One region of the Exiguobacterium sp. CH10 genome, then DNA from elsewhere that is predicted to be linked to it. Evidence: riboswitches for the same ligand, from Rfam matches in the RefSeq annotation. Region 1 holds a riboswitch; each other region holds the start of a gene.
The links. A riboswitch is a leader RNA that binds a small molecule or an ion and turns the genes downstream of it on or off. The one in region 1 is predicted to bind thiamine pyrophosphate.
Positions count from the first base shown of each region.

Region 2: it holds a riboswitch for thiamine pyrophosphate, as region 1 does, so the genes downstream of both, KNP04_RS00680 (Ykof family thiamine-binding protein) here and tenA (thiaminase II) in region 1, are expected to answer to the same signal.
Region 3: it holds a riboswitch for thiamine pyrophosphate, as region 1 does, so the genes downstream of both, thiT (energy-coupled thiamine transporter ThiT) here and tenA (thiaminase II) in region 1, are expected to answer to the same signal.

Region 1 is NZ_JACSKO010000001.1:1,287,142-1,290,421, reverse strand. Features, by position in the region: gene KNP04_RS06470 (pentapeptide repeat-containing protein) at 1-49, shown strand, start outside; gene KNP04_RS06465 (aminoglycoside 6-adenylyltransferase) at 46-873, shown strand; gene KNP04_RS06460 (hypothetical protein) at 924-1,076, shown strand; gene KNP04_RS06455 (ion channel) at 1,084-1,488, opposite strand; TPP riboswitch at 1,616-1,720, shown strand; gene tenA (thiaminase II) at 1,809-2,483, shown strand; gene thiM (hydroxyethylthiazole kinase) at 2,480-3,271, shown strand; gene thiD (bifunctional hydroxymethylpyrimidine kinase/phosphomethylpyrimidine kinase) at 3,268-3,280, shown strand, end outside.
Region 2 is NZ_JACSKO010000001.1:127,124-130,403, reverse strand. Features, by position in the region: gene KNP04_RS00690 (hypothetical protein) at 1-159, shown strand, start outside; gene KNP04_RS00685 (GTP-binding protein) at 271-1,470, shown strand; TPP riboswitch at 1,530-1,630, shown strand; gene KNP04_RS00680 (Ykof family thiamine-binding protein) at 1,713-2,303, shown strand; gene KNP04_RS00675 (ECF transporter S component) at 2,296-2,871, shown strand; gene KNP04_RS00670 (ABC transporter ATP-binding protein) at 2,864-3,280, shown strand, end outside.
Region 3 is NZ_JACSKO010000002.1:452,187-455,466, reverse strand. Features, by position in the region: gene KNP04_RS09115 (Asp23/Gls24 family envelope stress response protein) at 19-381, opposite strand; gene rpmB (50S ribosomal protein L28) at 634-822, shown strand; gene KNP04_RS09105 (thiamine diphosphokinase) at 879-1,466, opposite strand; gene thiT (energy-coupled thiamine transporter ThiT) at 1,463-2,038, opposite strand; TPP riboswitch at 2,112-2,212, opposite strand; gene rpe (ribulose-phosphate 3-epimerase) at 2,233-2,889, opposite strand; gene rsgA (ribosome small subunit-dependent GTPase A) at 2,893-3,280, opposite strand, start outside.

The DNA of each region.
Region 1 (3,280 bases):
GATGCAGGCGGTTCAAGTCGCACGCTCATTGGGGGCGATTATAGAATGAAACCGGAACAAATTATTGAACAGTTGATTGCGTTTGCGAAAGAACGTGAACACATCCGAACGGTCGTTTTGAACGGTTCGCTCGTCAATCCGAACGTCCGACCAGACCCATACCAAGATGTCGACCTCACTTTTTATGTGGAAGATGTACAAGTGGTTGCGACCGATCGCTCATGGATCGACATGTTTGGAGAAGTCTTGATCATGCAGACACCTGAAACGTCTGATCCCGAACGACATGTGGCATTTTTGGTGCAATATGTAGACGGACACCGTATTGATTTGACGATTCGAAGCACTGAGCAGCTTGAAGAGATGCTCAAAGCCGATTCGCTCAGTCAGATCGTGTTTGACCGAGACCATCATCCAAGTGTGACACCGTCAGACAACACATACCGTGTGACACGTCCATCTGTTGATGAGTATGCGGCTTGTTGGAATGAATTTTGGTGGGTGTCACTCTATGTTGTCAAAGGAATCAAACGACACCAGGTGTTATACGCGCTCGATCATCTCGACATCATGCGAAATATGCTTCGTCAGATGATGGAATGGAACATCGGCTATGCAACAGACTTTTCTGCGAATCTCGGGAAGTCGGGCGACGGGATGCGCGACCACTTGCCAGAAGAATTGTGGGAGATGCTCACGGCGACGTATGCCTCGGCTGAGCTGAGCGCGATTGAAGACACGCATGATCGCCTGCAATCACTCTTCTTCTTTTGTGCACAGCGTGTCGCGGAACAAGGTGAGTTCGTGTTCCGGGAAGAAGAAGCCAGACGCGTCCGTGCCGCATGTGCAACACTTCGACATTCGAACGATTAATGAGGCCGTGAGCCGGGAAACGCTCCTTATAGAGAAAGGAGCGTTTTTTCATGAATCCATATACGACATTTATTGCTCTTCTAGTCGGAAGTCTTGTCCTCTTTGTCGGCATTCGCTTAAAAAAATGGCCGATTATTTTGGTCGCGATGCTACCACTCGGTCTCGTCGCATTTAATATGTTCTTACTCATCACGGGGCGCTAGGACATATTCACTTGTCTTTTTGATACATCGATTTGATGAAGAAGGCACTCGGTAACAAAATGCCGATGGCGCCTTCGATGATGGCGAATAATCGGGTCAAACCAATCGGCAACAAATCACCAAATCCGATTGATAATAAAGTGACCCCGCTGAAATACAGGAGGTTTTCCCAAGTCGGTTCAACGGCATTCATGGATTCGAGTGAAGTCACAAGAATGACTGAATCACGAGACAAAGCATAATAAATCAATGTGAATCCTAACATGACACCAAATAGGCTAACGAACAACTGAGCGAACAATCTCCCGTCAAATCCTGTTTGCTTGTACGTTTGACGTTTGAAAAACCAAAACACGTTCAAACTGATGAAGAGTAATGCAATGGTTAATAAAATCGTATTCAATCCGGACACATCCTTTTCATGTAAATGAGTTCATTTATCCATTCCCGAAGCGAAGAATGAAAAACAGAATCGGAAAAGGTTTGCAATTGATGAAAAGATTGATAGAATGTGGTCGAAGACGACTGAATTTCATAATGTTTGCCACTAGGGGAGTCGCGTCACGCGGCTGAGATGGACAAGGTCCAGACCCTTCGAACCTGATCTAGTTCACGCTAGCGTAGGGAAGTGGGCGAGACGACTCATATGGCTTCACCTAGATATGACTGTTCGAGACGCCGCTTCCGTTATGGGAGGCGGCGTCTTTTTATCTGTTATAAGGGGGAGTTATTATGAAATTTACAGATCACTTACGTCAGGAAGCGGATGGATTGTTTGAAGCAAGCTTTCATCATCCGTTCGTTCGTTCACTCGGAGAAGGAACGCTCGATGAGAAAAAGTTTAGACATTACGTCATGCAAGATTCGTATTACTTGAATCAATTCTCGAAAGTACAGGCCAAAGGGGCGACGCTCGCACCGACGATGGAACTATCGAGTCGCTTTTTGACACATGCCTTACACACGATTGAGGCGGAACTCTCACTTCATCGTGAGTTCTTTACGATGCTCAACGTGACGGATGTTGAACTGGCGACATTTGAACCGGCACCGACCGCTTACGCGTACGCGCTTCATATGCAACAGGCAGGACCGACTCTCGGTGACGTATTGGCGTCAATCCTTCCGTGTTATTGGGTGTATTACGAAATCGGTGAACGCTTAAAAGATAAACGACCCGACCATCCGATTTATTCAGCTTGGATTGCGACGTACGGTTCGGAATGGTTCCGTGAGCTTGTGGAAGAGCAGATTGATCGGTTGGATGAATTGGCTGGACAAGCAACGGAAGAAGAACGCGTGCGTTACACAAAACTTTTCTTGAAGAGTTGCTACTACGAAGTCGCATTCTGGGAAATGGCATGGACGCTCGAATCATGGACGTTGTCACAGGAGGTCAACCAATGAGACATGAGATTTGGAGTGAGATTCGAAAACAGGAACCGTTGATCCACAACATCACAAACACGGTCGTCGCCAATTTTTCGGCGAATGGACTGCTCGCCATCGGTGCCTCTCCCGTCATGGCAGACGCGATTGAAGAAGTGGCAGAGATGACCTTTGTGAGCGATGCGCTCGTGTTAAACATCGGGACACTCGGCACGATGACTGAGGCGACGATGATTCGTGCGGGACAAGCGGCGAACGAAGCGGGATGCCCGATTGTACTTGATCCGGTTGGAGTCGGGGCGACGTCATTCCGCCGGGATGTCGTCGAGCGTATTTTGCGTCACGTCCGTGTCACGGTCATTCGGGGAAATGCAGGAGAAATTGCGACATTGATAGGTGTCGATTGGGTAGCGCGAGGTGTCGATGCGGGTGACGGAGCATGCGAACCGCGACAATTGGCGCTTGAAGCAGCGAAACGATACGGGTGCGTCGTAGCCGTAACTGGAAAAGAAGACGTGGTCAGCGACGGGAGTGTTGTCATGGAAGTACGCGGTGGGACAAAACGGATGACTGAGACGACCGGTACGGGATGCTTACTTAGTGCGGTCGTCGGGGCATGTCTAGCAGTCGAAAAGAATGCGCTCAAGGCGACGGTGACAGCCGTGTCGGGATATTCCTATTGCGGGGAGTTGGCGAGCGAACGGGCAGAAGGACCGGGAGATTTTCCGATTCATTTTTTAAATGCCCTCCATCAATTGACACAATATACAATCCCGACGAATCGAATCGAGGTGTCGACATCATGAGACCGCAAG
Region 2 (3,280 bases), 1.2 Mb from region 1:
TCTTACCTCGACCCGAAGTGGGATGAGGTGCCGAGCGTCGATTCAGACAAAGATGAGGACGAGGTCGGATTGACTCAACTCGACTCGATTTATCGGGCTGAATGGCAGGCGAACGCTTATCCGCGCTCGGAAGCCGAAAGAAGGGCACTTGAAGAATAAATACCCACATGTTCAAAAACACGTCGTTGGACGTGTTTTTTTGTTGACAAAAAGATGTTACCATTCCATTATATAAAAAGTAATAATTACGATTTAAATGGAGGATATATCATGAAACGAATTCCAATTACGGTACTATCGGGGTATCTTGGTAGCGGCAAGACGACGCTGCTTAATCACATCTTACATAACCGAGATCACAAGAAATATGCGGTCATCGTGAATGATATGAGTGAACTGAATATCGATGAAAAGTTGATTGAGCAAGGAGGATTCTCTCGGACCAATGAAAAACTAGTCGAGCTCTCGAATGGATGCATCTGTTGCACGCTCCGAGAAGATTTGCTGACGTCTGTCTATGAATTAACGAAAGATCGCGAGCTCGATGGCATCATCATCGAGTCTTCTGGGATTTCAGAGCCGATTCCCGTTGCGCAGACGTTTTCGTATGCCGACGATGCGCTCGGAATCGATTTGACGAGTCGTGTCTATATCGATGCGATGGTCACCGTCGTCGATGCGTACCGCTTCTTCAAAGATTTCAATTCCGGTGAATCGCTTATGGAACGCCAACAAGCCGTCGATACAGGTGACGTACGTGAAGTCGTCGACCTTCTCGTCGACCAAGTCGAGTTTGCGGACATCATCGTATTGAACAAGGCGGACAGGGTATCTGAAGAAGAACTGCAGGAGATGAAGGGCTTACTGAAAACGCTCAATCCGAGCGCAAGGTTGTTGACGTCGACCTACTCGAATGTGGCGTTAGACGACCTGCTAGACGTCCAGTTGTTCGATTTTGACCAAGCGATGCGCGCCGCAGGTTGGATTCAAGAGCTCGAGTCGGAAGAACATACGCCGGAAACGGAAGAGTATGGCATCAGTTCGTTCGTTTACCGCCGGCGTCGACCATTCCATCCTGAGCGTTTGATGAATTGGATGGAACATTACCCTAAAGAAATCGTTCGTGCCAAAGGTTTCTTATGGATTGCGACACGAAACGACCTCGCTTGTCTGTTTTCACAGGCTGGGTATGCATCAACGCTCGAACATGCGGGGCGTTGGTTAGCGACACTTCCGAAGAGTGAACGAGAGGCTATGTTTGCAACCGAACCGGAACTGCGCGAAGACTACATCGAGCCGTACGGAGACCGACAGAACGAATTGGTCCTCATCGGTCAACGAATGGACCGGGAGACGGTCGAGCGGTCACTTGATGCTTGCTTATTGACGGATGAGGAGATGGAAACATCGTGGGATACGTTCCATGACCCGCTCCCGGGTACAGGTCAATTCGTCACATATTCAGATTGACCGTTTACAAAGCTTCGAAACATCGCTATACTGTGACTGCATAAGTAACCGCATATCAATGACTGCACTAGGGGTGCTTCGGCTGAGATGAGAGCATGGCTCCGATCCCTTATAACTCGATCCAGATAATACTGGCGTGAGGAAGTGCGGCACTTTCTCTATGCAAGTTTGTATAGATTTTGCTGCTGCATTCTCATGAATGCGGCTTTTTTTATGCAAACACATTTAGAGGGGGAAATAGAATGAATGAATCATGTGGTACGAGTCCGATTGTCGGGTTTCGATTCACACTGAGCCCGATGACAGACGATTTTGTAGGGACAATCAAAGGTGCACTAAAACGAACGGATCTGTCAGGTGTGTGGAGACATACGGATGACGTGTCGACGGTCATCCGTGGACGAGTCGAGCATGTGTTTGACGTCGCTCGAACGGTGTTGAGTCTTGCTTCGGAGGAAGGGAAGCACGTCTCGATGAGCGGAACGTTCTCTGTCGGTTGTCCAGGAGATTCGACGGGAGATGAGGCACTCGAGACTCCTAGCGAACCATCAAACGGTGCATCAAGAGACCAGTATGTGTCTTCGCAGTTCGCACTCTATCCGATGGGTGCTGACAATTACATGGAGCTTATCTATGAGGAAATCGAGCAAGCAAAACAAGCTGGTGTCTATAACGAGTCGATGCATTATGCATCAGGTATCCACGGGAATTTAGATGCAGTGTTCTCATACTACGAGGCGGCCTTTAAGCGGACGCGTGAAAAGAACCGACATGTTGTCATGACGGTGACGTTCAGCGTAAATAGTCCGTCACATGGAGGGCGACATGCTTAAATCGTGGAAATTGAAAGAAGTCGTCCTTGTTTCCGTATTATCTGTTGTCTTCGCGGTCGTCTATTTATTGTTCGTTCATATCGGTAACTTGTGGGCAGGGTTGATCGGACCCATTGCCTACGAGTGGATCTTTGGCATCTGGTTTATCGTATCGATTATCTCGGCATACATCATTCGTAAACCGGGGGCGGCATTCATCTCAGAAGTGATGGCCGCAACGATTGAGATGTTGATTGGGAATGCCATTGGGCCACGCATCATCTTGGTCGGCATCGTACAAGGTTTAGGGGCAGAAGCCGTCTTTGCGATGACGGGCTATAGACGTTATGAGCTATGGGTTCTTATGCTGGCCGGATTTGGGTCGGCTGTCACGAGTTTCGTCTATACATATTTCATGAGTGGGTTCACGATGTTAGAGCCAGGTTATGTGGCGACGATGTTCGGGCTGAGAGCCGTCAGTGGGATGGTCATCGCTGGAATCGGTGGGAAGTTGCTCAGTGACCTATTGTTGAAGACAGGATCACTTCGCGGTTATGCGATTTCACGAAGTGGAAACGTCCATGGTTGAGACAGAGTCACTTCATTTTCGATTCCCAGAAAGTTTAGATGCGATTCTTAAGGATGTCACGGTATCGGTTCGGCAAGGTCGTACGATGTTATCTGGTGCGAGTGGGAGCGGGAAGTCGACACTTCTCGCGCTATTCAACCGTCTCTATCCGGAGAATTGTGACGGAATCCTTGATGGCAGGCTCGAACTACTTGGACGAACATACGACGACTATGCACCTGGCGAGATTAATCAGCGGGTCGGAACGGTGTTTCAAGACCCGGATACGCAATTTGTCATGGAGCGGGTGGAAGAAGAACTGATCTTCACACTTGAGAACTTGTCGACACCTGTCTCAGACATCGAACAACGCGTGACGGAAATCCTCGAATCGTTACAGTTGAGTGACTATCGAAACCGCAAAATCGAT
Region 3 (3,280 bases), on a different contig from region 1:
AATCCTCCTCCGTTTTCGTCAGTCATTCGTCAGACGAACGCCTTGAACGAATATATTTACCGACGAAACGTTTAATCCTAAAGTTTCTCCAAGCGTATACTTCACTCGGCTCTGCACGTTGTATGCAACTTCAGATACTTTCGTTCCGTAGCTTACAATGATGTGCATGTCGATATGTACGTCTTCGTCTTCTTGACGTACGACGACACCACGTGCATAATTTTCACGTTTTAACAATTCAGCAATGCCGTCTTTCAATTGTGCTTGTGAAGCCATGCCGACCACACCGAAGCATTCCATCGCCGCACCACCTGCGAGTGTCGCGATGACGTCACTTGTGATGTCAATATTGCCATATGTTGTCTTCATTTCAATTGCCATATGGAGTAGCCTCCTTTATTCGGAATGATTCCTAATGTACATTCTACAATAAGTACCTAGTTATTAAAAGAACCTGCTCCAGAAACTCGGTCAATTAACGCGATAACCTCATTCATTATTCAAATCCTTGAGAGTAATGTCAAGTTTTTTTCTTGTCATGGCATGATTTTCTAGTTGCATCGGGAAAAAAGCCGTGCTAATATAAACGAGTGTCTATTAGGACGAACCCACATAAAAAAGGAGGGGAAACGCATGGCACGTAAATGCTACGTAACAGGTAAATCACCTAAATCAGGTAACAACCGTTCGCACGCACTCAACAAGACAAAACGTACTTGGGGTGTAAACGTACAAAAAGTTCGTATTCTCGTTGACGGTAAACCGAAACGCGTTTGGGTTTCAGCTCGCGCACTTAAATCAGGTCTCGTTGAACGCGTATAATACTTATACACGAACGAATAAATCCCAGCGGCATTCGCCGATGGGATTTTTTTTGCTCATTTTTTGATGATCATGACGAGAACCATCCCTTGATGAACCGTCAATCGGGCAGTCGCTTCGGTCCATTCATTCGAAATGGTCAACGCCTCCCCACTCTTGACTTCATGATGATCGAGTGGATATTTGACACCTTCAATCGAAATCGTTGCCGTCTTCCAGGGCATGAAGGAAAGATAATACCCGTCTCGCTTCATGATGACCTCGTTACCTGTTCTTACGAGATAAACCGTTTGGCCTTCTCCGTGAAGAACCATCTCCGGATAGGCTTCAAGTAGGCCGACGTTCGCAAACGTCATGTCAATGCGTCCGCCTAAGCCACCATATACATCCATCCGTGTCGCCCCGCGTTCTCTCGCAAGCGCTAGTGCAATCTCTAGGTCCGTCACATCTTTTTCCGAGGGATAGCGTAGCGCTTCATCAGGTGGTAGTCCTTCGAACGAATCAAAGTCACCGACCACAACGTCTGGTACGATCTCTTCATCTAATAACCTTTGATATCCGCCATCAACGCCGATGACAAAATCGGCATCACGCGGTAAGTCTGGAATGGGTTCCGGACTCGCCGCGACGATCAATATATTCATTGACGGAGATCCCGTGTCGCCACACGTGTGAAACGTGGTGCTGTCGTGAAGAGGAGCACTAACACGATGGCTGAGATGACGAAGGATGGTGCCATGTACGTAGCATTATAGCCGAGTGAATAGGCGACGACCGGACCTTCTGCATATTCAGCAAAAAAGACAATTCCCGAGATGACGTGTGCCGCGTATCGTAACATCGACCCAAGGAGCGCCCCGAGTACTAAATAAGTGGCAAGCGTCTTCGTCGCGCCTTGACTCGCAGCATGTTTCACACGCCCCGCGAACACTCCGGCCATACCGACAAGGCCATAGGCGACCGTATAATCGAGCAAGAATTGTACGGGCGTGAAAATATAGGCACCGAACAAGAGTTGGAGTGTCCCAACGAGGGCACCTGTCGCGAGACCACCTTTTAGTCCGTGACGGAATGCCATCACAAAGATTGGGAGCATCGCTAAACTGATTGATCCTCCTTGTGGCAAGCGATATGGAATGAGCAAATCGAAAATGAGCCCGAGCGCCGCAAACAATGAAATTTCAATGAGCGCTTGTAATTTGAAACGTGATTTCATCTTTTTTCCTCCTTTATTTGGTTGAACGACAAAAAGCAGCATGACGTAAACGCCATGCTGCTTGGATTCGCAACGTGCATTTTCGCCACATCCCTACGTCCGTGTGAACGGAACAGGTTCAAAGGGTTAGCGTATGCCTCTCAGCCACATGATGTGACACCCCTTGCGACTCTATCTTGTTGTTCTATCGTTGATTATACACGAGATGCGCCACGAATGCTATCGATGGCTGCTTTATAATCTGGTTGATTGTAGATGGCTGATCCCGCAACAAGGACATCAGCGCCTGCGTCGATGCAATGTTTTGCCGTCTCCGCGTTGACACCACCATCGATTTCAATCTCAAAATCAAGCTGACGGTCTTGGCGAAGTTGGCTGAGTGCTGAAATTTTCGGTACGACTGATTCAATGAACGCTTGTCCCCCGAATCCCGGGTTGACGGTCATGAGCAATACCATGTCGACGTCCGCAAGCACGTGCTCAATCGTCGAGAGTGGTGTATGTGGATTCAAGACGACTCCACATTTGGCACCAGCCGCTTTGATTTGTTGCAAGACGCGATGCAAATGGTTCGTCGCTTCCACGTGAACGGTCACGATATCCGCTCCCGCTTTCACGAAGTCTTCAACATAGCGTTCCGGTTGGTCAATCATCAAATGCACATCGAGGATCATATCTGATTTTTTACGCAAGCTCGCGAGGACTGGTAGGCCAATTGAGATGTTCGGCACGAACTGCCCGTCCATGACGTCAAAATGGATATAGTCCGCTCCCGCTTCTTGTACAGCTTTCACTTCCGCCTCCAAATTGGCAAAGTCGGCCGCTAAAATAGATGGTGCAATTTTAATCATCTGTCAATACCTCCGTTTTCGATCGTTTAACTCCTCCATAAAGGTAACATAATTCTCGTACCGTGTTGAAGCGATTTCACCCTTTTCAACGGCTTGTTTGATGGCACATCCCGGTTCATTCAGGTGAGCACATCCGCGGAACTTACAATCGTCATGGCGTTCTACGAACTCAGGAAAACACCATCTGAGTTCGTCCGCCTCAAGTTCTTGCGGAAACTCCAAGCTTGAAAATCCAGGTGTGTCAGCAACAAGCCCATCCGCTAATTGAATCAACGTCACGTGACGCGTCGTGTGCTTCCCTCGACCGAGTGATTTAGAGATTTTCCCTGTCGCCAACTCGAGCTCTGGTGCGACGGCGTTGAGTAACGAACTTTTTCCGACACCGGTCTGA